3 regions of the Enterobacter sp. RIT637 genome follow, and region 2 is predicted to be linked to each of the others. Evidence: predicted binding sites of a transcription regulator. Region 2 holds the regulator's gene; each other region holds the start of a gene.
The links. Region 2 encodes PurR, which represses purine synthesis genes. Its sites were predicted from a motif close to CANGCAAACGTTTGCNTG; they were not measured.

Region 1 (7,353 bases), 370 kb from region 2:
CCAGTCGCGGCAGGTAACGCGGTTACCGGTCCAGTTATGGAAATATTCGTGGCCGATGACGCGTTCGATATCAAGATAGTCTTTGTCGGTGGCGGTATCGGTACGCGCCAGCACGTATTTGGAGTTAAAGACGTTAAGACCTTTGTTCTCCATCGCGCCCATATTGAAGAAGTCGACGGCGACGATCATATAAATGTCGAGATCGTATTCGAGGCCAAAGCGCTCTTCGTCCCACTTCATGGAGTTGATGAGCGAGGTCATCGCCCACGGCGCGCGGTCAAGGTTGCCGCGATCAACAAACAGCTCCAGCGCCACGTCGCGGCCAGAACGGGTTTTATAGGTATCGCGCAGGACGTCGAAATCACCCGCCACCAGCGCAAACAGGTAGCACGGTTTCGGGAACGGATCCTGCCACTGTACCCAGTGACGGCCGTTCTCCAGTTCGCCTTCCCCGACGCGGTTACCGTTGGAGAGCAGGAATGGATACAGGGTTTTATCGGCAATGATTTTGGTGGTAAAGCGCGCCAGTACGTCCGGGCGGTCAAGATACCAGGTAATGTGGCGGAAGCCTTCTGCTTCACACTGGGTACACAGGGCTACGCCTGACTGATAAAGTCCTTCCAGCGCGGTATTGGCGGCCGGGCTGATTTCGTTGACGATGCGCAGCGTAAAGCGTTCCGGCAGGTTGTCGATGACCAGCTGGTTGCCTTCTTCTTTATAATCAGTCCACGCTTCATCATTAATATGCAGGGAGACCAGCGTCAGGTCTTCACCATCAAGACGCAGCGGTACAGCCGTCGCGCTCTGGCGCGTCACCTGGCTCACCGCTGTCACGACGGTTTTAGTGGCATCCAGGTCAAAAGTCAGATCGATATCGCTAATCAGGTAATCCGGCGCACGGTAGTCGTGGCGGTATTTGGCTTGTGGCTGTTGTGTCATAGAAAACCTTATGCATCGTTTGTCGAGTAACGTTTCAATATATTCCTGTTGTCTAAAACGCGCTATGCAGAATGTTCATCTTTTCAGGTACAAACACCTTTTTCGCTACATTTGTATAACACGAGGCACAAAATGCCCTCGACCATAAAGAGCGCTTATGTTGTGATCGGGGTTCAATAAATCACTAAAACAGGTATACTCCGGAGTTGTTTATTGTACTAAACGCTCCCGTGAGAGGATGCTACTGCGCACCTATGACTCAATTCGCTTCTCCTGTTCTGCATACATTGCTGGATACCGACGCGTATAAACTGCATATGCAGCAAGCCGTTTTCCACCATTACCATGACGTTCATGTTGCGGCGGAGTTTCGCTGCCGGGGCGACGACTTGCTGGGTATCTACGCGGATTCCATTCGTGAACAGGTCGATGCCATGCAGCATCTGGCGCTGCAGGACGACGAATATCACTGGCTTTCCGGCCTGCCCTTCTTTAAAGCTGACTACCTTACCTGGCTGCGCGACTTCCGCTACAAGCCAGAGCAGGTCACGGTGACTAACGATAATGGCAAGCTGAATATCCGCCTTGCAGGGCCGTGGCGTGAAGTGATCATGTGGGAAGTGCCGCTGCTGGCCGTGATCAGCGAGTTGGCCCACCGCTACCGTTCGCCGGAAACCGGCGTCGAGCAGGCGGTCGCCTCGCTGGAGAATAAGCTGGTTGAATTTTCCCACCTGACCGAAGGGCTGGATATGTCCCGCTTCCGCCTGATGGACTTTGGCACCCGCCGCCGTTTCTCTCGCGAAGTACAGCAGGCTATCGTTAAACGTCTTCAGCAAGAGCCATGGTTTGTGGGCACCAGCAATTACGACCTTGCGCGTCGTCTGGACCTGACGCCAATGGGCACCCAGGCGCACGAGTGGTTCCAGGCGCATCAGCAGATTAGCCCTGACCTTGCCAATAGCCAGCGCGCGGCGCTGGCCGCCTGGCTTGATGAGTATCCGAATCAACTGGGGATCGCCCTCACCGACTGCATCACAATGGATGCCTTCCTGCGCGACTTCGGGCCCGAATTTGCTGAGCGTTATCAGGGTTTACGCCATGACTCCGGAGACCCGGTGGAATGGGGTGAAAAGGCCATTGCCCATTACGAGAAACTGGGCATTGACCCAATGACGAAAGTCCTGGTCTTCTCCGATAACCTTGATTTAGCCAAAGCGGTCGATCTTTACCGCCATTTCTCCTCCAGAGTGAATCTGAGCTTTGGTATTGGTACCCGTTTGACCTGCGATATTCCTCAGGTAAAACCTCTGAACATCGTCATAAAGCTGGTGGAATGTAACGGCAAGCCGGTGGCGAAACTCTCTGATAGTCCGGGTAAAACCATCTGTCATGACAAAGCTTTTGTCCGCGCATTGCGCAAAGCCTTCGATCTGCCGCAGGTAAAAAAAGCCAGTTAACCGCTTTCGGGAGCCGTAAAGGCTCCCCACTTCTTATTTATTTCTTATTTCTTCTCTTAAGACTGCGAAATCTGCTTGTCTGATGGCGGATGCCAGGTAACATAGATATCCCCCCATAAGGGCGGACAAGTGTTTATCATTTCCGACAATTAACAGAGAGAATATTATGAGCGTTGTGCCTGTAGCCGACGTACTCCAGGGCCGTGTCGCCGTTGACCAAGAAGTCACCGTGCGCGGATGGGTGCGTACCCGCCGAGATTCTAAAGCTGGCATCTCCTTCCTCGCCGTCTATGACGGTTCCTGCTTTGATCCTGTACAGGCCGTCATTAATAATTCTCTGCCCAATTACAATGATGAGGTTCTGCACCTGACAACGGGCTGTTCCGTCATTGTCACCGGCGTGGTTGTCGCATCGCCTGGACAGGGCCAGAGCTTCGAAATTCAGGCCTCTGCGATTGAAGTCACCGGCTGGGTGGAAGATCCAGATACCTACCCGATGGCGGCAAAACGCCACAGCATTGAGTATCTTCGCGAAGTGGCACACCTGCGTCCACGCACCAACCTGATCGGTGCTGTGGCCCGCGTGCGTCACACGCTGGCGCAGGCGCTACACCGTTTCTTCGATGAGCAGGGTTATTTCTGGGTATCCACGCCGCTGATCACCGCGTCCGACACTGAAGGTGCGGGTGAGATGTTCCGCGTTTCCACGCTGGATATGGAAAACCTGCCGCGTACGCCGGAAGGTAAAGTCGATTACGACAAAGACTTCTTTGGTAAAGAAGCCTTCCTGACGGTATCCGGCCAGCTCAACGGTGAAACCTATGCCTGTGCGCTGTCTAAGATCTACACTTTTGGCCCAACCTTCCGCGCAGAAAACTCCAACACCAGCCGCCACCTGGCGGAATTCTGGATGCTGGAGCCAGAAGTGGCCTTTGCCGATCTCAATGACGTAGCAGGCCTGGCGGAAGCCATGCTGAAATACGTGTTTAAAGCCGTTCTGGAAGAACGTGCAGACGACATGAAATTCTTCGCTGAGCGTGTGGATAACGACGCGATTGCCCGTCTGGAGCGTTTTGTATCTGCTGACTTCGCGCAGGTGGATTACACCGATGCGGTTGCCATTCTTGAGAAGTGCGGCGAGAAGTTCGAGAACCCGGTCTACTGGGGCGTGGATCTCTCTTCTGAGCACGAACGCTATCTGGCAGAGAAACACTTTAAAGCACCGGTTGTTGTGAAAAACTACCCGAAAGACATTAAGGCCTTCTATATGCGCCTTAACGAAGACGGTAAAACCGTTGCCGCAATGGATGTCCTGGCACCTGGCATCGGTGAAATCATCGGGGGTTCTCAGCGTGAAGAGCGTCTGGACGTCCTGGATGCGCGTATGGAAGAGATGGGTCTCAACCCGGCTGACTACAGCTGGTATCGCGATCTGCGCCGTTACGGTACCGTTCCGCATTCAGGCTTCGGCCTGGGCTTCGAGCGTCTGATCGCCTATGTAACCGGTGTTCAGAACGTCCGTGATGTGATTCCGTTCCCACGTACACCGCGTAACGCAAGCTTCTAACCCGCATCAATCATAATGGCCAGCAAAAGCTGGCCATTATTTTATTCTGCAATGTCAGTTTACGTCAGTGCAAAGTCAGCCTCTTTAAATGACAACCCCGTCAAAAGCACTAGCTGTTACGTTTTGTTTCCACGAAATATCTTTGAATAAAAAAAATCCCACAATCTTATTGTGATTATTCGATCCTCAAGCAATAGCATATTTTTTACTCAAATTCACAGCCATCCAGAAGTCTTTTCGCGGTCATAAGAAAAGATGAGGCGTTGAACGGCTGCGTATATGAATTGCCTTTAGCCAAATTAAATATAAGCAATTCATATATATAGGAATGAAACCGCCGATTAATTAACCAAGTCTCTCTGAAATTTGAGATGGTTCACAAAGTTCCCAAAAATACACATTTAGTTACACATAATTTCTTTTTGTTACTCAATCTTGAGAATTGTAGCACTTTCAGGCTAGCGAAACGGTTCTATGAATGGAAAGATGCCTGTCAGATACATAAAGACACCTAACTCTCATCAATAGTTCCGGAAATATTTATTGACAGAATTTATTGACGGCAGTGGCGAGTGTCATAAAAAAACCAATGAGGGTAATAAATAATGATGAAGCGCAATATCCTGGCAGTGGTTATCCCTGCCCTGCTGGTAGCCGGTGCAGCAAACGCTGCAGAAATCTATAACAAAGACGGCAACAAATTAGATCTTTACGGGAAAGCTGTTGGTCTGCATTACTTCTCTGATAATGACGGCAACGATGGCGACAAAACTTACGCGCGTCTGGGCTTCAAAGGCGAAACTCAGATCAACGATCAGCTGGCCGGCTACGGTCAGTGGGAATACAACTTCCAGGGTAACAACTCTGAAGGCTCCGATGCACAGTCCGGTAACAAAACCCGTCTGGCATTCGCAGGTCTGAAATTCGGTGACGCAGGCTCCTTCGACTACGGTCGTAACTACGGCCTGGTTTATGATGCCATTGGTATCACCGATATGCTGCCAGAGTTCGGCGGCGACACCGGCGTGAGCGATAACTTCTTCTCTGGCCGTACTGGTGGTCTGGCGACTTACCGTAACAGCGGCTTCTTCGGCCTGGTTGACGGTCTGAACTTTGGCGTTCAGTACTTGGGCAAAAACGAGCGTACCGATGCGCTGCGTTCCAACGGCGACGGCTGGGCAACTTCTGTTAGCTACGATTTCGAAGGCTTCGGTGTTGTAGGTGCATACGGCGCAGCTGACCGTACCAATAACCAGCAAACGCTGCAGTGGGGTAAAGGCGATAAAGCTGAGCAGTGGGCTACCGGTCTGAAATACGACGCGAACAACATTTACCTGGCAGCACTGTACGGTGAAATGCGTAACGCGGCTCGCCTGGACAACGGCTTCGCTAACAAAACTCAGGACTTCTCTGTTGTTGCTCAGTACCAGTTCGACTTCGGTCTGCGTCCATCCATCGCTTACTACAAATCTAAAGCGAAAGACGTAGAAGGCGTGGGTGATGAAGACTACATCAACTACATCGACATCGGTGCGACTTACTACTTCAACAAAAACATGTCCACCTATGTTGACTACCAGATCAACCAGCTGAAAGACGACAACAAACTGGGCATCAACAACGATGATACCGTTGCTGTAGGTCTGGTTTACCAGTTCTAATCAGTACACCACTTTGTTATATGCTTAATGAACAGGGCTTCGGCCCTGTTTTTTTATGCGTGACAGAAAATAATGGCGACTTTTGAAAAGCCGCACGCTTTTCGTCGCAAACGGTTGGCATTTTGTAAATCTACCGTTAACCTGATAGCGGATTTCACTTCTGTAATCACAATGGAACTTCGTCATGTTTGAGAACATTACCGCCGCTCCTGCCGACCCTATTCTGGGCCTGGCCGATCTGTTTCGTGCCGATGACCGCCCTGGCAAAATCAACCTGGGTATTGGTGTATATAAAGATGAAACCGGCAAAACCCCGGTCCTGACCAGCGTTAAAAAAGCTGAGCAGTATCTGCTGGAAAACGAAACCACCAAAAACTACCTCGGTATTGATGGTATCCCTGAATTTGGTCGCTGCACCCAGGAGCTGCTGTTCGGTAAAGGCAGCGAAATTGTGAGCAGCAAACGCGCTCGCACAGCACAAACCCCTGGCGGTACCGGCGCGCTGCGCGTTGCGGCGGATTTCCTTGCGAAAAATACCTCTGTTAAGCGCGTATGGGTGAGCAACCCAAGCTGGCCAAACCACAAGAGCGTCTTCAACTCTGCGGGTCTGGAAGTGCGTGAATATGCTTACTACGACGCGGCAAACCACTCTCTCGACTTCGACGGCCTGCTGGCGAGCCTGAGCGAAGCGCAGGCAGGTGACGTGGTGCTGTTCCACGGTTGCTGCCACAACCCAACCGGTATCGACCCGACGCTGGAGCAGTGGGAACACCTGGCTAAGCTGTCCGTTGAAAAAGGCTGGCTGCCGCTGTTTGACTTCGCCTATCAGGGCTTTGCCCGTGGTCTGGAAGAAGATGCGGAAGGCCTGCGCGCGTTCGCCGCGGTACATCAGGAACTGATCGTAGCGAGTTCTTATTCCAAGAACTTCGGCCTGTACAACGAGCGCGTTGGCGCCTGTACGCTGGTCGCGGCAAACGAAGAGACCGTCGATCGTGCGTTCAGCCAGATGAAGTCCGTGATCCGCGCTAACTACTCTAACCCACCGGCTCACGGTGCCTCTGTTGTTGCTACCATCCTGAGCAACGATGCCCTGCGCGCGATCTGGGAACAAGAGCTGAACGATATGCGCCAGCGCATTCAGCGCATGCGCCTGCTGTTTGTGAACACTCTGGCTGAGAAAGGCGCGGACCGCGACTTCAGCTTTATCATCAAACAGAACGGCATGTTCTCGTTCAGCGGCCTGACCAAAGAGCAGGTTCTGCGTCTGCGTGAAGAGTTTGGCGTGTACGCCGTAGCGTCTGGCCGCGTAAACGTTGCAGGCATGACGCCTGACAACATGGCGCCACTGTGCGAAGCGATTGTCGCCGTACTGTAATTTGCGCCCATAAAAAAAGCCTGCGTTATGCAGGCTTTTTTTTATTCTGGTTACCAGACAGGCATTTCATCCTGAAGGAACGGGTTATGGAGCCGTTCATAGCCCAGCGTCGACATCGGACCGTGTCCTGCGATAAACGTTACGTCATCACCCAGCGGCAATAACTTTTGTTTAATCGACTGAATCAGCTGCCCGTGATCGCCGCGCGGGAAATCGCTGCGTCCTACGCCACCTTTGAAAATCACATCGCCGGAAATCAGCAGACGTGACTGGTCATCAAAGAAGACGATATGGCCTGGCGTATGCCCAGGACAATGCAACACCTGTAAAGTCACATTCCCTACGGTAACGCGG
Region 2 (7,353 bases):
GAGCTGGAGAACGGAGACCTCGTGTTCTTCCGTACTCAGGGTCGCGGCACGGCTGACCATGTCGGCGTCTACGTTGGCAACGGAAAATTCATTCAGTCACCGCGTAGCGGCCAGGACATCCAGATTACCTCGCTCAGTGAAGACTACTGGGTGCGTCACTACGTTGGCGCACGTCGCGTCATGACGCCAAAAACCATTCGCTAACCCCTGCCCTGCCGCACGCGTGGCAGGGTAAGTTCCTCTTTTGCATACCCTTTCAATTTGCTATCCTTTCCATGTTGTCTGTAGGGTTATTGACAACATACAAATAAAATAAGGAGAGAAGCAATGTCGTTCGAATTACCTGCACTACCGTATGCCAAAGACGCCCTGGCACCGCACATTTCTGCGGAAACCCTGGAATATCATTACGGCAAGCATCACCAGACGTACGTCACCAACCTGAACAATCTGATTAAGGGCACCGATTTCGAAGGCAAAACGCTGGAAGAGATCGTCCGCAGCTCAGAGGGTGGCGTATTTAACAACGCGGCTCAGGTGTGGAACCACACCTTCTACTGGCACTGCCTGGCGCCGAATGCCGGCGGTGAACCTGCCGGTGAACTGGCGGCCGCCATTAACGCCGCTTTTGGCAGCTTCGCGGATTTCAAAGCGAAGTTTACCGATGCAGCCATCAAAAACTTCGGTTCTGGCTGGACGTGGCTGGTCAAAGAAGCGGATGGCAAGCTGGCTATCGTTTCCACCTCGAATGCGGGCACCCCGCTGACCACCAGTGCTAAACCGCTGATGACCGTGGACGTATGGGAACACGCTTACTACATTGATTACCGTAACGCGCGTCCTAACTATCTGGAGCACTTATGGGCGCTGGCTAACTGGGACTTTGTGGCGAAGAACTTCGCCGCGTAAGAGACTCGCAGAAGGGTTCGCCCTTCTGCGTTTTTACTTATTCCGCCGCGCAGGCGGCTTCTGGCTGTTTACGCCCGGACATCAGCACTAACAGCAGGCCGAGTGCGGCAATAATTGCCCCCATTACCGGCACAAAACTGTATCCCAGACCGCCGGAAATCACCGCCCCGCCCGCTGCGGCCCCCAGCGCATTACCCAGGTTAAACGCACCGATATTCACGGAAGAAGAGAGACCTGGCGCTTCATGGGCGACACGCATCACCCGCATCTGAAGCGGTGGTACCACGGCAAAGGTAGCAGCGCCCCACACGACCATCGCAATCGCGGCACCCCATTCGTTGCGCGCCAGCCACGGGATCGCAATCATGATGACAATCAGCAGGGTTAAAAAGCCTTTCAGCGTACCGCTCACGGAACGATCGGCCAGCTTCCCGCCCAGATAGTTACCGATAGAGAAGCCCACGCCAATCAGCACCAGCATCGCGGTAATAAAGATCGGCGTCGCGTGGGTGATATCGTGCAGCACCGGTGAAATATAGGTGTAGAGCGTAAACATCGCACCGGCCCCCAGCACCGTGGTCAGCAACGCGGAAAGCACCTGAGGACGCATCAGCACCGACAGCTCTTTACGCACGTCAGGACGTTCACCGGCGCTCCCTTTCGGTAAGGAGAAGAACAACGCCACCATCGCCACCACGCCCAGCCCGGCTGTCGCCAGGAAAGACATTCGCCAGCCAATCACTTCACCCAGCCAGGTGGCCGCCGGCACACCGCCTATGTTGGCGATAGTCAGCCCCATAAACATGGTCGCCACCGCGCTGGCCTGCTTGTGCTTCGGAACCACGCTTGCCGCAACAACCGAGCCCAGACCGAAAAATGCGCCATGGTTCAGGCTGGTCAGAATACGCGACAGCATCAGGGTGGTGTAATCCGGCGCAATTGCGGAGAGCACGTTGCCCAGCGTAAAGATCACCATTAAAAATATCAGCGCATTGCGACGTGCGCGGTGCGACAGCAGCAGCGTCATCAGCGGGGCCCCGACCATCACGCCGATGGCATAGGCGCTAATTAACATCCCGGCAGCAGGAATAGAGACGTCCACGCCGCGTGCGATAACAGGCAGTAACCCCATGGGGGAGAATTCAGTGGTGCCAATCCCAAAAGCGCCAATCGCCAGGGCCAGCAGAGGAAAATTGATTTTCATGAGTCAACTCCGGATGCCGTGTCATCAAGCGACACAGAACAAAGAAGTCAAAAGCATGACATCAATCACAAAATTTGAGAAGTTAACATTTTGGCAAAAGATTTTTGCCGGAGAGGTAACAATAGGAAGCAAATGAGGAGGGAGAGGACTCTCCCCCCCGCGTAAATCAATGCAGCGCAGCCGTCAAACCACCGGCAACAATCAATGCCAGCACGATAAAGGTGGTCACCAGCGAAAACTTCAGATCGGAACTCATCAATTTTTCTCCTTTTAATCACCCCACGAAAAGTGAGCTTGCTCATTTTTACACAGTTTACGTCAAAAATCTTCCTGGATTTAAACTGATATCCACTTTAGCTCTTCCCCTTTTCATCAAGATAGGACAAAATTCCACGCTAAATTTATTAGCGTACCGGCCATTGACCCCCTCCTGACGTCCTGTGTCGTTTTCCCGGCGTGTCGCAACTCAAGATTGCGTAATAAGGGTGAGAGAAGGCAAACGTTTACCTTCAAGTTTTTCAGGAGTTTAGGATATGGTCTGGAGTGACATTGAATGGCAACAATAAAAGACGTAGCAAAACGCGCAAACGTTTCCACTACAACCGTATCACATGTAATTAACAAAACCCGCTTCGTCGCGGAAGAGACGCGCAACGCCGTCTGGGCGGCGATCAAGGAGTTACATTACTCCCCAAGTGCGGTTGCGCGCAGCCTGAAGGTGAATCACACCAAGTCGATTGGCTTGCTGGCGACCAGCAGCGAAGCGGCCTATTTTGCCGAAATCATCGAAGCCGTTGAGAAAAACTGCTTCCAGAAAGGCTATACGCTGATTCTGGGCAACGCGTGGAACAGCATCGAGAAGCAGCGCGCCTACCTGTCGATGATGGCGCAAAAGCGCGTCGATGGCCTGCTGGTGATGTGTTCTGAGTACCCAGAGTCCGTGCTTTCTATGCTGGAAGAGTATCGCCACATTCCGATGGTGGTGATGGACTGGGGCGAAGCGCGCGCGGATTTCACCGATTCCGTTATCGATAATGCCTTTGAAGGCGGCTATATGGCCGGTCGTTATCTGATCGAACGCGGTCACCGCGAGATTGGCGTGATCCCGGGGCCGCTGGAACGCAACACCGGTGCGGGCCGTCTGGCCGGGTTTATGAAGGCAATGGAAGAGGCGCTCATCACCGTGCCGGAAAACTGGATTGTTCAGGGCGACTTTGAGCCGGAATCCGGCTACCGCGCAATGCAGCAGATTGTCTCCCAACCGCATCGCCCGACGGCCGTTTTCTGTGGCGGCGATATTATGGCGATGGGCGCGCTCTGCGCCGCCGACGAGCTGGGCCTGCGGGTGCCGCAGGATATTTCCGTGATCGGGTATGACAACGTGCGTAACGCGCGCTTCTTCACCCCGGCGCTGACCACCATTCACCAGCCAAAAGATTCACTGGGCGAAACGGCTTTCAACATGCTGATGGACAGGATCGTCAACAAGCGTGAAGAATCCCAGTCGATTGAAGTTCACCCGCGCCTCATTGAGCGCCGCTCCGTGGCGGACGGTCCGTTCCGCGACTATCGCCGTTAATCGCTTACGGAGCCAGTTATGCTGGCTCCCGTAGCCACTCCCGATTCAACGTTTCGCTGTCTCCCAGATAATCCAGCAGCCAGGCCATCGCAGGCGATACGTCGTTTTGCTGCCAGGTCAGACAGCAGGCCGCATCCGGGAACGGATTTTCCAGCGTTAGCGCTGTCCACTCGCCGGTATCGATACGCGGACGCGCGAAGTGTACGGGCACCATCGCCACGCACAGCCCCGCAGAAAGACAGGTTGCCGACGATTCCCAGTCAGGGGCCACCACGCGACGCTGGTTGTCCAGCAGCCAGGTAATGCGCTTGGGCAGCGAGCGCGAGGTATCTTCCAGCACTAGCGACGGCCAGTTGCGCAGCGTGTCATCGCTGAGAGGGCCTTCCATTGTCGCCAGCGGATGATCGCTGGCGACAACGCAGGTCCAGCTCAGCATCCCCATATCGCGAAACGCATAGCGTCCCCCAACGGGGATCGCCTGCGTGGCCCCAATCGCCATCTCAACCCTGCCATCCGCCAGCGCGTCCCAGACGCCGTTGAACACCTCCTGGGAGACCCGCAGTTCGACATCAGAAAAATGACGATAGAAATCCACGATCATCTGCCGGGTCCGTTCCGGCTTAACGATATTATCCACCGCGATGGAGAGATGGCCGCGCCAGCCGTTCGCGATCTGCTGACACTGCTCGCGGGTGATCTGCATTTTTTTGATAACAGAACGCCCTTCCTTCAAAAACCACGCGCCTGCGGGCGTTAATTCCACGTCGCGATGACGCCGCTCGAACAGCGGAACCGCCAGCCACTCTTCCAGCTGACGCACGGTGTAGCTGATCGCCGAGGGTACGCGGTGTAACTCCTGCGCGGCACCGGTGAAACTGCCGTTACGGGCAACAGCATCGACAACTTCAAGAGAATAATCTGACCACATGTTCTGCCTGCAAAAAATTTGAATGCACTCGACAAATATTAGCGTTTCACAAGCCGCTTTGCACTCCCTACACTCTGCGCCAACGTACACCTGCCTCCTCAGGAGAATAAAAGAATGCAACCCAGGAAAGGATTTTTAGTCTGGCTCGGCGGCTTAAGCGTGCTGGGCTTTTTAGCGACCGACATGTATCTGCCCGCGTTTGCCGCGATGCAGGAAGATCTGCAAACCCCCGCAGCCGCTATCAGCGCCAGCCTGAGCCTGTTCCTCGCCGGTTTTGCCTTCGCGCAGCTGCTCTGGGGGCCGCTCTCCGATCGCTTTGGTCGTAAACCGGTGCTGCTACTGGGTCTGGCTATTTTTGCCGTGGGTTGCCTCGGCATGCTGTGGGTACGCGATGCCACCTGGCTGCTGGTACTGCGTTTCATTCAGGCCGTTGGCGTCTGTGCTGCAGCGGTGACCTGGCAGGCGCTGGTGACCGATTATTATCCGGCATCCCGCACTAACCGAATTTTCGCCACCATTATGCCGCTGGTCGGTCTCTCGCCTGCCCTTGCCCCGTTGCTCGGAAGCTGGATCCTCGCCCATTTCGACTGGCAGGCGATTTTCGCCACGCTCTTTGCCATTACCCTGGTACTGATGCTGCCCGCGTTCTTCCTCAAGCCTGCGCATAAAAAAGAGACGCATCCTGACGCGAAGCCGATTACCTTTGCCTCGCTGCTGCGGTCAAAAGCCTATCGCGGCAACGTCCTGATTTACGCAGCCTGTTCCGCCAGTTTCTTCGCGTGGCTGACTGGCTCACCGTTCATTCTGCACGATATGGGATACAGCCCGGCGGCAATCGGCCTGAGCTATGTTCCGCAGACCATCGCTTTCCTGGTCGGCGGCTACGGCTGTCGCGCAGCGCTGCAGAAGTGGGAAGGCCAGCAGATGCTGCCCTGGCTACTGGTGCTGTTCGCGTTAAGCGTTTTCGGCACATGGGCCGTCGGGTTTATTCCGGGTACGGGCCTGACAGAAATTTTGATTCCGTTCTGCGTCATGGCCGTCGCTAACGGTGCTATTTACCCCATCGTGGTGGCGCAGGCGTTACGTCCGTTCCCGCAGGCGACGGGACGCGCCGCCGCTCTGCAGAATACGTTACAGCTGGGTCTGTGCTTCCTGGCAAGCCTGGTGGTCTCTGCGTTGATTGTCACGCCGCTCCTGACTACCACCAGCGTTATGCTGGTGACCGTTGCGCTGGCTGCCCTGGGCTACCGTATGCAGTCCTCCGCACAGCGCGAGCAGAATGCGCGTCAGCAGGTGGAAACGTCGCACGCATAATCGCGCCAGTAATTATGTTAAGACTTAGTGATTAGGTTGCTAAGAATTTTCTATTGAATCACCAAATTTTGAGGCCTATACTCAATTTGGTTCGATTAAATACGATAAATATTAAGTGTTAACGGGAGCCGGAGTGCTCCCGTTTTACCATGGAAGGCTTTTCGGCAAGGGTTATCTCCCTTCCTCTGTTCTACGTCGGATATTAGCCTCGCGGGCATTAACCGTGAGATTTCTCACAAACCAAAAAAAGCGTCTACGCTGTTTTAAGGTTCTGATCACAGCAAGGTGATGGAGAAGCTATGAGTTCATCGTGTATAGAAGAAGTCAGCGTTCCGGACGATAACTGGTCCCGGATCGTCAGTGAACTGTTGGGCCGTGCGGGCATCACGATTAATGGATCGTCCCCCGCCGATCCGCAGGTCAAACATCCCGATTTTTTTAAACGCGTCTTGCAGGAGGGATCGTTAGGCCTGGGCGAAAGCTATATGGACGGCTGGTGGGAGTGTGAACGGCTGGACATGTTCTTCTCCAGCGTATTGCGCGCCGGTCTTGAAAATCAGCTCCCTCGCCACTTCAAAGACACGCTGCGTATCGCCTCCGCCCGCCTGTTCAATCTGCAAAGTAAAAAGCGGGCTTGGATCGTCGGTAAAGAGCACTACGATCTCGGTAATGACCTGTTCAGCCGTATGCTTGATCCCTTAATGCAATATTCCTGCGGCTACTGGAAAAAGGCCACAACGCTTGAAGAGGCGCAGCAGGATAAACTGCGTCTGATCTGCGAGAAACTGCAGTTACAGCCGGGTATGCGCGTGCTGGATATCGGCTGCGGCTGGGGCGGTCTGGCGTATTTTATGGCGAAGCATTACGGTGCCAGCGTTGTGGGCGTGACGATTTCAGCTGAACAACAAAAAATGGCTCAGACACGTTGCCAGGATCTGGATGTCGATATTCGGCTTCAGGATTACCGCGATCTTAACGAACAGTTCGACCGCATCGTTTCTGTTGGCATGTTTGAGCATGTGGGTCCGAAAAACTACAGAACCTATTTTGACGTTGCCGACCGAAACCTGAAGCCTGACGGTATTTTCCTGCTCCATACCATTGGTTCTAAGCGCACCGACAATAACGTGGACCCGTGGATTAATAAATACATCTTTCCGAATGGCTGTTTACCGTCCGTGCGCCAGATTGCTAACGCCAGCGAGCCCCACTTCATTGTGGAAGACTGGCATAACTTCGGCGCGGATTACGACACCACATTGATGGCATGGCACTCGCGTTTTCAGGAGGCCTGGCCCGAGATTGCAGACAACTATTCCGAACGGTTCAAACGCATGTTTAGCTATTATCTGAATGCCTGCGCGGGTGCGTTCCGTGCGCGGGATATTCAGCTCTGGCAGGTGGTTTTCAGTCGCGGCA
Region 3 (7,353 bases), on a different contig from region 2:
AGCCCGTTCGCGGCCTGCGCGGCGATTGCTATCATGAAGTGCTGCTCAGGATGTCGGACGAGAACGGGGAATTAATGTCTCCCGATCGATTCCTGCCTGTCGCGCAGGAATTTGGACTGTCATCACGCGTTGACTTATGGGTACTGGAACACACGCTCCGCTTCCAGGCAGAGCATCGCGACAGGCTGCCCGGTCAACGTTTTGCCATTAATCTGGCGCCTTCAACCGTATGCAGGGCGCAGTTCCCGCTTGAGGTGAGCCGCCTGCTCACCAGATACGGCGTGGAGGCGTGGCAGCTGATCGTCGAAGTGACGGAGTGCAGCACCTTCGGCAACACCCACCAGGCGGAACAAAACCTCAGACAGCTGCAAAAAATGGGGGTGCGCATTGCGATAGATGATTTTGGTACCGGCTACGCGAGCTATGCGCGACTGAAAAGCGTGGACGCCGATATTCTCAAAATCGATGGCAGCTTTATTCGCAACATCGTCAGCAACAGTCTGGATTATCAGATAGTGGCGTCGATCTGCCATCTGGCGCGAATGAAGAACATGCTGGTGGTGGCGGAGTATGTAGAAACTGAAGAGATACGTAGCGCGGTGCACGCGCTAGGTATCGATTATGTCCAGGGTTATCTGATCGGCAAGCCGGTTGCACTTGGATCCTTGTCTGAAGAAGAGGCGTCTCAGGCAGACGCCTGAGACATTACGCCGCGACGTCGGCGCTCTCTTCTTCAATTTTGAGCAGCCAGCCGGTGACCGCTTCCCAGTATTGCTGCTCTTTTTCCAGATCCAGCAGCACCAGCGCGTTCTGGCTAAACCAGTCGTGCGGGAAGCTCAGCGTCCAGTGATGATCGTCTGTTTTCAGTTTTAACGTTGGGGGCGTCGTCGTTGCCTGACGCTGGTTATTGAGCAGCACGCCCAGGCGCAGCAGCTGAATAAGCGGCAGGAACTGCTTTTTCTTGAACAGCGTGAAGCGCGGCAGATCGTCGAGCTTAATGGCTTTTCGGTGGTAGCGAACCAGCGTGGCCATCATGGTCTGCTGCTCCTGGTTGAAGCCGGGCAGATCGCTGTTTTGCAGAATATAGGCCGAATGACGATGCATCCCGCTGTGATTGATGTTCAGCCCCACTTCGTGCAGCATCGCGGCCCATTTCAGCAGGGCGGCAAGCTGCGGATGCGCCAGCTTAGGGTTCTGCTCCTGCCACTGATCGTACATCTGCTCCGTGGTTTCCAGTACGCGCTTCGCCTGCTCGCGGTCGATGTTGTACTGGTTCGCCAGGCTCTGCGCGGTGCGGCTGCGAATGTCCTGATGGCGGAAGCGGCCCTCCATCTCGTACAGCACGCCTTCGCGCAGCGCGCCGTCAGAAAGACGCAGCTCTTTAATCGCCAGCGCATCAAACACGCCGCACAGGATCGCAAGCCCCGGCACGAAGACCGATTTCCGCTCATCGGACAGGCCCGGCAGGCTCAGGGCGTCGAAGCTTTTATGCTTCAGCACTTCTTCGGTGAGCAGAACCAGACGCTCGGGGGTAATGATCCCGTCTTTTTCACCCATCGCCAGCAGCACTTCATGGGCGGCTTTAATCGAGCCGGAGGCACCCAGCGCCACGTTCCAGCCCTGAATGCGATACTGCCACGCCAGGTTTTCCAGCTTCTGGATGGCGGCCATGCGCGCGCGCTGGAAGTTTTCGCGGGTTATGGTGCCGCCCGGGAAATACATCTGCGCGAAGCTCACGCAGCCCATGCGGCGGCTTTCTACCAGACGCGGCTCGAAGTCTTCACCGATCACCAGCTCCGTTGAGCCGCCGCCGATGTCGATCACCAGCTTGCGGCCTTTCTCCGGCTGCGTATGCTCCACGCCCATAAAAATCAGACGCGCTTCTTCGTTGCCGGAGATGATCTCAATCGGGTAGGGGATAACCTTCTCTGCGCGCTTGAGAAACTCCGACGCATTCAGCGCCTGACGCAGCGTATGCGTTCCCACGATGCAAACGCTGGAGGGGGAAAAACCCTGCAGGCGTTCAGCAAACAGCGACAGGCAGTTTAAGCCGCGCTCCATCGCCTCTTCGCTGAGCATGCTGCGCGCGTCCAGGCCATCGGCCAGATGCACGCGCTGCTTCAGACGACCGATGATCTGTAACGCACCATCTACCTCACGGGCGATGACCATGTGGAAACTGTTTGAACCAAGATCGACCGCGGCGAACTCCTGCGGTCGTGGCGTATTATCATTTATCGGCATAGGTTAATCGGGTTGCTCGAGTGATTTGATGTAATCGTAAATCGCCAGCTGCGACCGCACTTTTCGGCGATTGCCGCGCGGTACGTAGCGATTACTGAGTTCTTTGTCGATATAACGTGCTTTCACCGTATCGCTAAACAAAATCTCGATAATATCGAGGATCTGCTGTTTCAGGCGCGGGTCCAACAGCGGAGCCGCTACTTCAATTCTGTAATCAATATTGCGCGTCATCCAGTCTGCAGAAGAAAGATAAACCCGCTTGTCGCCTGCATTATCGAAAATGTAGATCCGGTCATGTTCCAGATAGCGGTCAACGATGCTGATCACGCGAATATTGTCGCTGATGCCTTCCAGTTCCGGGATCAGCGAACACATGCCGCGGATCAGCAGGTTAACCGGCACGCCGGAGCTGGACGCCGCGTACAGCCTGTCCACCAGACCTTTATCTACGAGGTTGTTGAGCTTCAGCGTGATGCCCGACGACAGCCCTTTCTGGGCGTTGGCGATCTCTTTATCGATCATATCGTACAGCAGGCGGCGCGAGTTCTGCGGTGACACCAGCAGATAGTCGAAGCTGACCGGGCGGTACGGATTCTCAATAAAGTTGAATACCCGACGCACTTCGTTGGTGATGCGTGCATCGGCGGTTAAGAGCGAGTAGTCGGTATAAATACGCGCGGTTTTCTCGTTAAAGTTCCCGGTACCGATGTGGGCGTACCGCACCACGTCGTCACCCTCTTTACGGGAGATCAGGAACAGCTTGGCGTGAATTTTCAGCCCCGGCGCGGAGAAGATAACGTGCACGCCCGCTTCCGTCAGACGGCGCGCCCAGTGGATGTTCGCCTCTTCGTCGAAGCGTGCCTGCAACTCGACCACGACCGTGACTTTTTTGCCGTTGTGCGCCGCGTGGATCATTGCGTCGATGATGCGGGAATCTTTTGCCACGCGGTAAATGTTGATTTTGATCGCCAGCACGTTCGGGTCGAACGAGGCCTGACGCAGCAGCTCCAGCACGTGTTCAAAGGTGTGGTACGGATAGTAAAGCAGCACATCGCGCTCGCGGATGGCGTCGAATCCGTTACGGAATTTATCGAACCAGAGATGACGCAGGCGCGGCAGCGGTTTGTTCACCAGATTGGCTTTGCCAACGTTCGGGAAGCCAATAAAGTCTTTAAAGTTGTGGTAGCGCCCGCCGGGAATGATCGAGTCGTAGCGGGAGATGGTCAGCTTCTCGCGCAGCATTTCAACCATCGCATCCGGCATATCGCGCTGATAGACGAAACGGACCGGCTCGGCCGTCAGACGCTGCTTGAGGCTGGAGGACATCAGCTCCATCAGGCTGGCTTCCATCTCATGCACCAGGTCATATTCGGCGTCGCGGGTCATCTTCATCGAATAGGCGTTTAACGCATCGTAATCGAAGAAGCCTTTGAAAATGTCGTCCAGGCAGTAGCGCAGGATGTTATCCAGCAGGATCATCGGCTTGCGGCGTCGCGGGGTTTCCGGCGGCAGGTTCACAAAGCGCGGAACCTTATCGGACGGGATCTCCAGCAGCGCGTAGCTGATATTCTCACCACGAATGATTTCGACCGCCAGATAGGTGTAATCGTCCTTCAGAAACTGGACCAGATCGGTTTCGCGGTTAATCAGAATAGGGGTGATGTGCTGACGCAGATAGTGTTTAAAGTAGTGGCGCAGCCAGGTCTGTTGGTTGGCGGAGAGCTGGCGTTCGTTAATCAGGAAGATTTGGTTGCGCGCCATTTCCAGCAGCAGCTCGTTGTAGAGGCCATCAAATTCCTGATCGGCTTTCATAACGCGAGACTGGATTTTTCCAAGCAGATGGCGTGAGTGGGAATTTAGACCCTGCTCTTCGCTGATGATGATCCGCCGCTTCAGTTCAGCAAAGCGAACCTTGTAGAACTCATCCAGGTTGTTGGAATAAATGCCCAAAAAACGCATACGCTCGATCAGCGGGTTACTTTTGTCTGCCGCTTCCTGGAGTACACGCTCGTTGAATGCTAACCAGCTTAGCTCTTTCTCGATATATAACTTTTCCTGACCCATTACAGCTCACACTCCAGTTCAATCACAGGACGTGGTAAATCCGTCTCGTCCTTATTATGGCGAGCATTTCCACGATATGTCCAACAGTGCCAGAAAAGTATGACAGTTATTTTTTTTGTTGGGGAATTTAGAGGGTTGGAGAAGGGAATATCGGGTAATGCAACGTACAGGTCGGGTAAGCGCAGCAGCGCCACCCGACATAACAAACTACTCTTCGGCCGCATAACCTTGCGGGGGTAACTTCACGCCGTCCAGCCAGGCTGCGCCGTCGCGCATCTCCAGACGGCCCTCAACAAACCAGCTTACCACCAGCGGGTAAATGGCGTGTTCCTGGGTCTGTACGCGTTCGGTCACGTCGTCTTCGCTATCGCCGTCAAAGACCGGCACTTTGGCCTGCAGGATCACCGGGCCGCCGTCCAGCTCGTCGGTCACGAAATGGACAGAGGTACCGTGCTCCTCGTCGCCGTTTTCCAGCACCTGACGATGGGTGTGTAAGCCCGGATATTTCGGCAGCAGGGAAGGGTGAATATTCAGCAGACGTCCGGCGAAGTGTTCGACAAAAGCGGGGCTCAGAATACGCATATAGCCCGCCAGCACGACCACGTCCGGCGCGTAGGCATCAATCTCCTGCACCAGTTCCCGATCAAAGGCTTCACGCCCGGCGAACTGGCTGGCTTCCAGCGCGTGCGCAGGAATGTTCGCCTCCCGCGCGCGCTCAAGGCCGAACGCGTCGGCCTTGTTGCTGAAGACTGCCCGAATGGTGCCATTGATTTTCTTCTGTTTGCAGGCGTCTATGATTGCCTGCAAATTGCTTCCGTTGCCGGAAATGAGCACCACGATGTTTTTCATTCAATGACCACACGCTGTTCGGAATCGGAAGCTTTAATCGTACCGATTTTCCACGCGTTTTCACCTTTTTCAGTCAGCAGCTTAACGGCTTTATCCGCTTCACTTGCCGGCAGGGCGATAACCATACCCACGCCGCAGTTAAAGGTGCGGTACATTTCGTGAGAGCTCACGTTGCCAGCGGTCTGCAGCCAGTTGAAGACGGCTGGCCACTGCCATGAGGATTCGTCGATCACCGCCTGGGTGTTGTCCGGCAGAACGCGCGGAATGTTTTCCCAGAAGCCGCCACCGGTCAGGTGGGCAATGGCGTGAACGTCGACGTTCTCGATAAGCTCAAGTACGTTTTTGACGTAGATGCGGGTCGGCGCCAGCAGGTGGTCAGCCAGCGGTTTACCGTCCAGCTCGGTGGTCAGCGGGTCGCAGCCGCTCACTTCGAGAATTTTACGTACCAGGGAGTAGCCGTTGGAGTGCGGACCGCTGGAGGCCAGTGCGATCAGCACATCGCCATCGGCCACTTTGCTGCCGTCGATAATTTCTGATTTTTCTACTACGCCGACGCAGAAGCCTGCGACGTCATAATCTTCGCCGTGGTACATGCCCGGCATTTCTGCGGTTTCGCCGCCGACCAGCGCACAGCCGGACTGCAGGCAGCCTTCGGCGATACCGCTAATCACGCTGGCTGCGGTGTCCACGTCCAGCTTGCCGGTTGCGTAGTAATCGAGGAAGAACAGCGGCTCCGCGCCCTGTACCACCAGATCGTTCACGCACATCGCGACCAGATCGATACCGATCGTGTCGTGACGTTTTAAATCCATCGCCAGGCGCAGTTTGGTGCCTACACCGTCAGTACCCGAGACCAGAACTGGTTCACGATATTTTTGCGGCAGTGCGCACAGCGCGCCGAAGCCACCCAGGCCACCCATCACTTCCGGGCGGCGGGTTTTCTTCACCACACCTTTGATTCGGTCAACCAGCGCATTACCTGCGTCAATATCAACACCGGCATCTTTGTAGCTGAGAGAAGTTTTGTTGGTCACGGCTTAAATCCCCACGCGATTGCATAGCTAGTAAGAAAAATCGGCGCAATTCTAACAGTCCAGGCAAACGTTTGCGAGCCTATTCTGGACGTGGGGATCTTTTTTTCTGCGTGCTCCGGGAATGCAGCCAAACTTGACTCTGTTCACGAAAATGAAACCGGTTTCTGAGAACTGCTTGCAACGGGTATTCCCTTTGCACATCATCGAACTGAAACCGGTTTCTGTAATTGTTTTTGCAGAAAATAACGCAGAATGAGGGAAAGCGAATGTCAGGATTTAAAGCAGGTTTTCTGTGGGGTGGGGCCGTAGCGGCGCACCAGCTGGAAGGCGGCTGGAAAGAGGGCGGCAAGGGCGTGAGCGTGGCCGATGTCATGACCGCGGGCGCGCACGGCGTGCCGCGTGAAATCACCAACGGCGTGCTGGAAGGGAAAAATTACCCTAATCACGAAGCCATCGATTTCTACCATCGCTATAAAGAAGACATCAAACTCTTTGCCGAGATGGGCTTCAAATGTTTCCGTACCTCCATCGCCTGGACGCGTATCTTCCCGAAAGGGGACGAGCTTGAGCCTAACGAGGCTGGCCTGAAATTTTATGACGATCTGTTCGACGAGTGCCTGAAGCACGGCATCGAACCGGTTATCACGCTTTCCCACTTCGAGATGCCGTTCCACCTGGTCACCGAATACGGCGGCTGGCGTAACCGAAAGCTGATCGACTTCTTCGTGCGCTTCGCAAAAGTGGTGTTCCAGCGCTACCAGCATAAGGTGAAGTACTGGATGACCTTTAACGAGATCAACAACCAGGCCAACTTCCACGAAGACTTTGCCCCGTTTACCAACTCTGGCCTGAAATACGCGCCCGGTGAAGACCGCGAGCCGGTGATGTTCCAGGCCGCGCACTATGAACTGGTGGCCAGCGCCCTGGCGGTGAAGGCGGGGCGCGAGATTAACCCGTCGCTGCAGATCGGCTGCATGATTGCCATGTGCCCTATCTATCCGCTGACCTGCGCCCCGGACGATATGATGATGGCGATGAACGCCATGCACCGCCGCTACTGGTTCACCGACGTGCACGTGCGCGGCAGGTACCCGCAGCATCTGCTCAACTACTTCGAACGTCGCGGCTTCGCGCTGGATATTACTAAAGAAGATAAAGCGGC

Region 1: the regulator PurR is predicted to act here: its motif matches at 5,728-5,745, upstream of K5E19_RS00345 (amino acid aminotransferase).
Region 3: the regulator PurR is predicted to act here: its motif matches at 6,252-6,269, upstream of purM (phosphoribosylformylglycinamidine cyclo-ligase).

What each region holds. Positions count from the first base shown of each region.
Region 1 is NZ_JAIHAZ010000001.1:87,761-95,113, reverse strand. Features, by position in the region: gene pepN (aminopeptidase N) at 1-939, opposite strand, end outside; gene pncB (nicotinate phosphoribosyltransferase) at 1,194-2,396, shown strand; gene asnS (asparagine--tRNA ligase) at 2,563-3,963, shown strand; gene ompF (porin OmpF) at 4,569-5,624, shown strand; gene K5E19_RS00345 (amino acid aminotransferase) at 5,809-6,999, shown strand; gene K5E19_RS00340 (MBL fold metallo-hydrolase) at 7,050-7,353, opposite strand, start outside.
Region 2 is NZ_JAIHAZ010000001.1:459,243-466,595, reverse strand. Features, by position in the region: gene K5E19_RS02270 (C40 family peptidase) at 1-204, shown strand, start outside; gene sodB (superoxide dismutase [Fe]) at 328-909, shown strand; gene K5E19_RS02260 (MFS transporter) at 947-2,113, opposite strand; gene K5E19_RS02255 (YnhF family membrane protein) at 2,280-2,369, opposite strand; gene purR (HTH-type transcriptional repressor PurR) at 2,667-3,692, shown strand; gene punR (DNA-binding transcriptional activator PunR) at 3,709-4,620, opposite strand; gene punC (purine nucleoside transporter PunC) at 4,735-5,934, shown strand; gene cfa (cyclopropane fatty acyl phospholipid synthase) at 6,234-7,353, shown strand, end outside.
Region 3 is NZ_JAIHAZ010000004.1:149,658-157,010, reverse strand. Features, by position in the region: gene K5E19_RS09435 (EAL domain-containing protein) at 1-701, shown strand, start outside; gene ppx (exopolyphosphatase) at 706-2,244, opposite strand; gene ppk1 (polyphosphate kinase 1) at 2,248-4,308, opposite strand; gene purN (phosphoribosylglycinamide formyltransferase) at 4,516-5,157, opposite strand; gene purM (phosphoribosylformylglycinamidine cyclo-ligase) at 5,154-6,191, opposite strand; gene K5E19_RS09410 (6-phospho-beta-glucosidase) at 6,458-7,353, shown strand, end outside.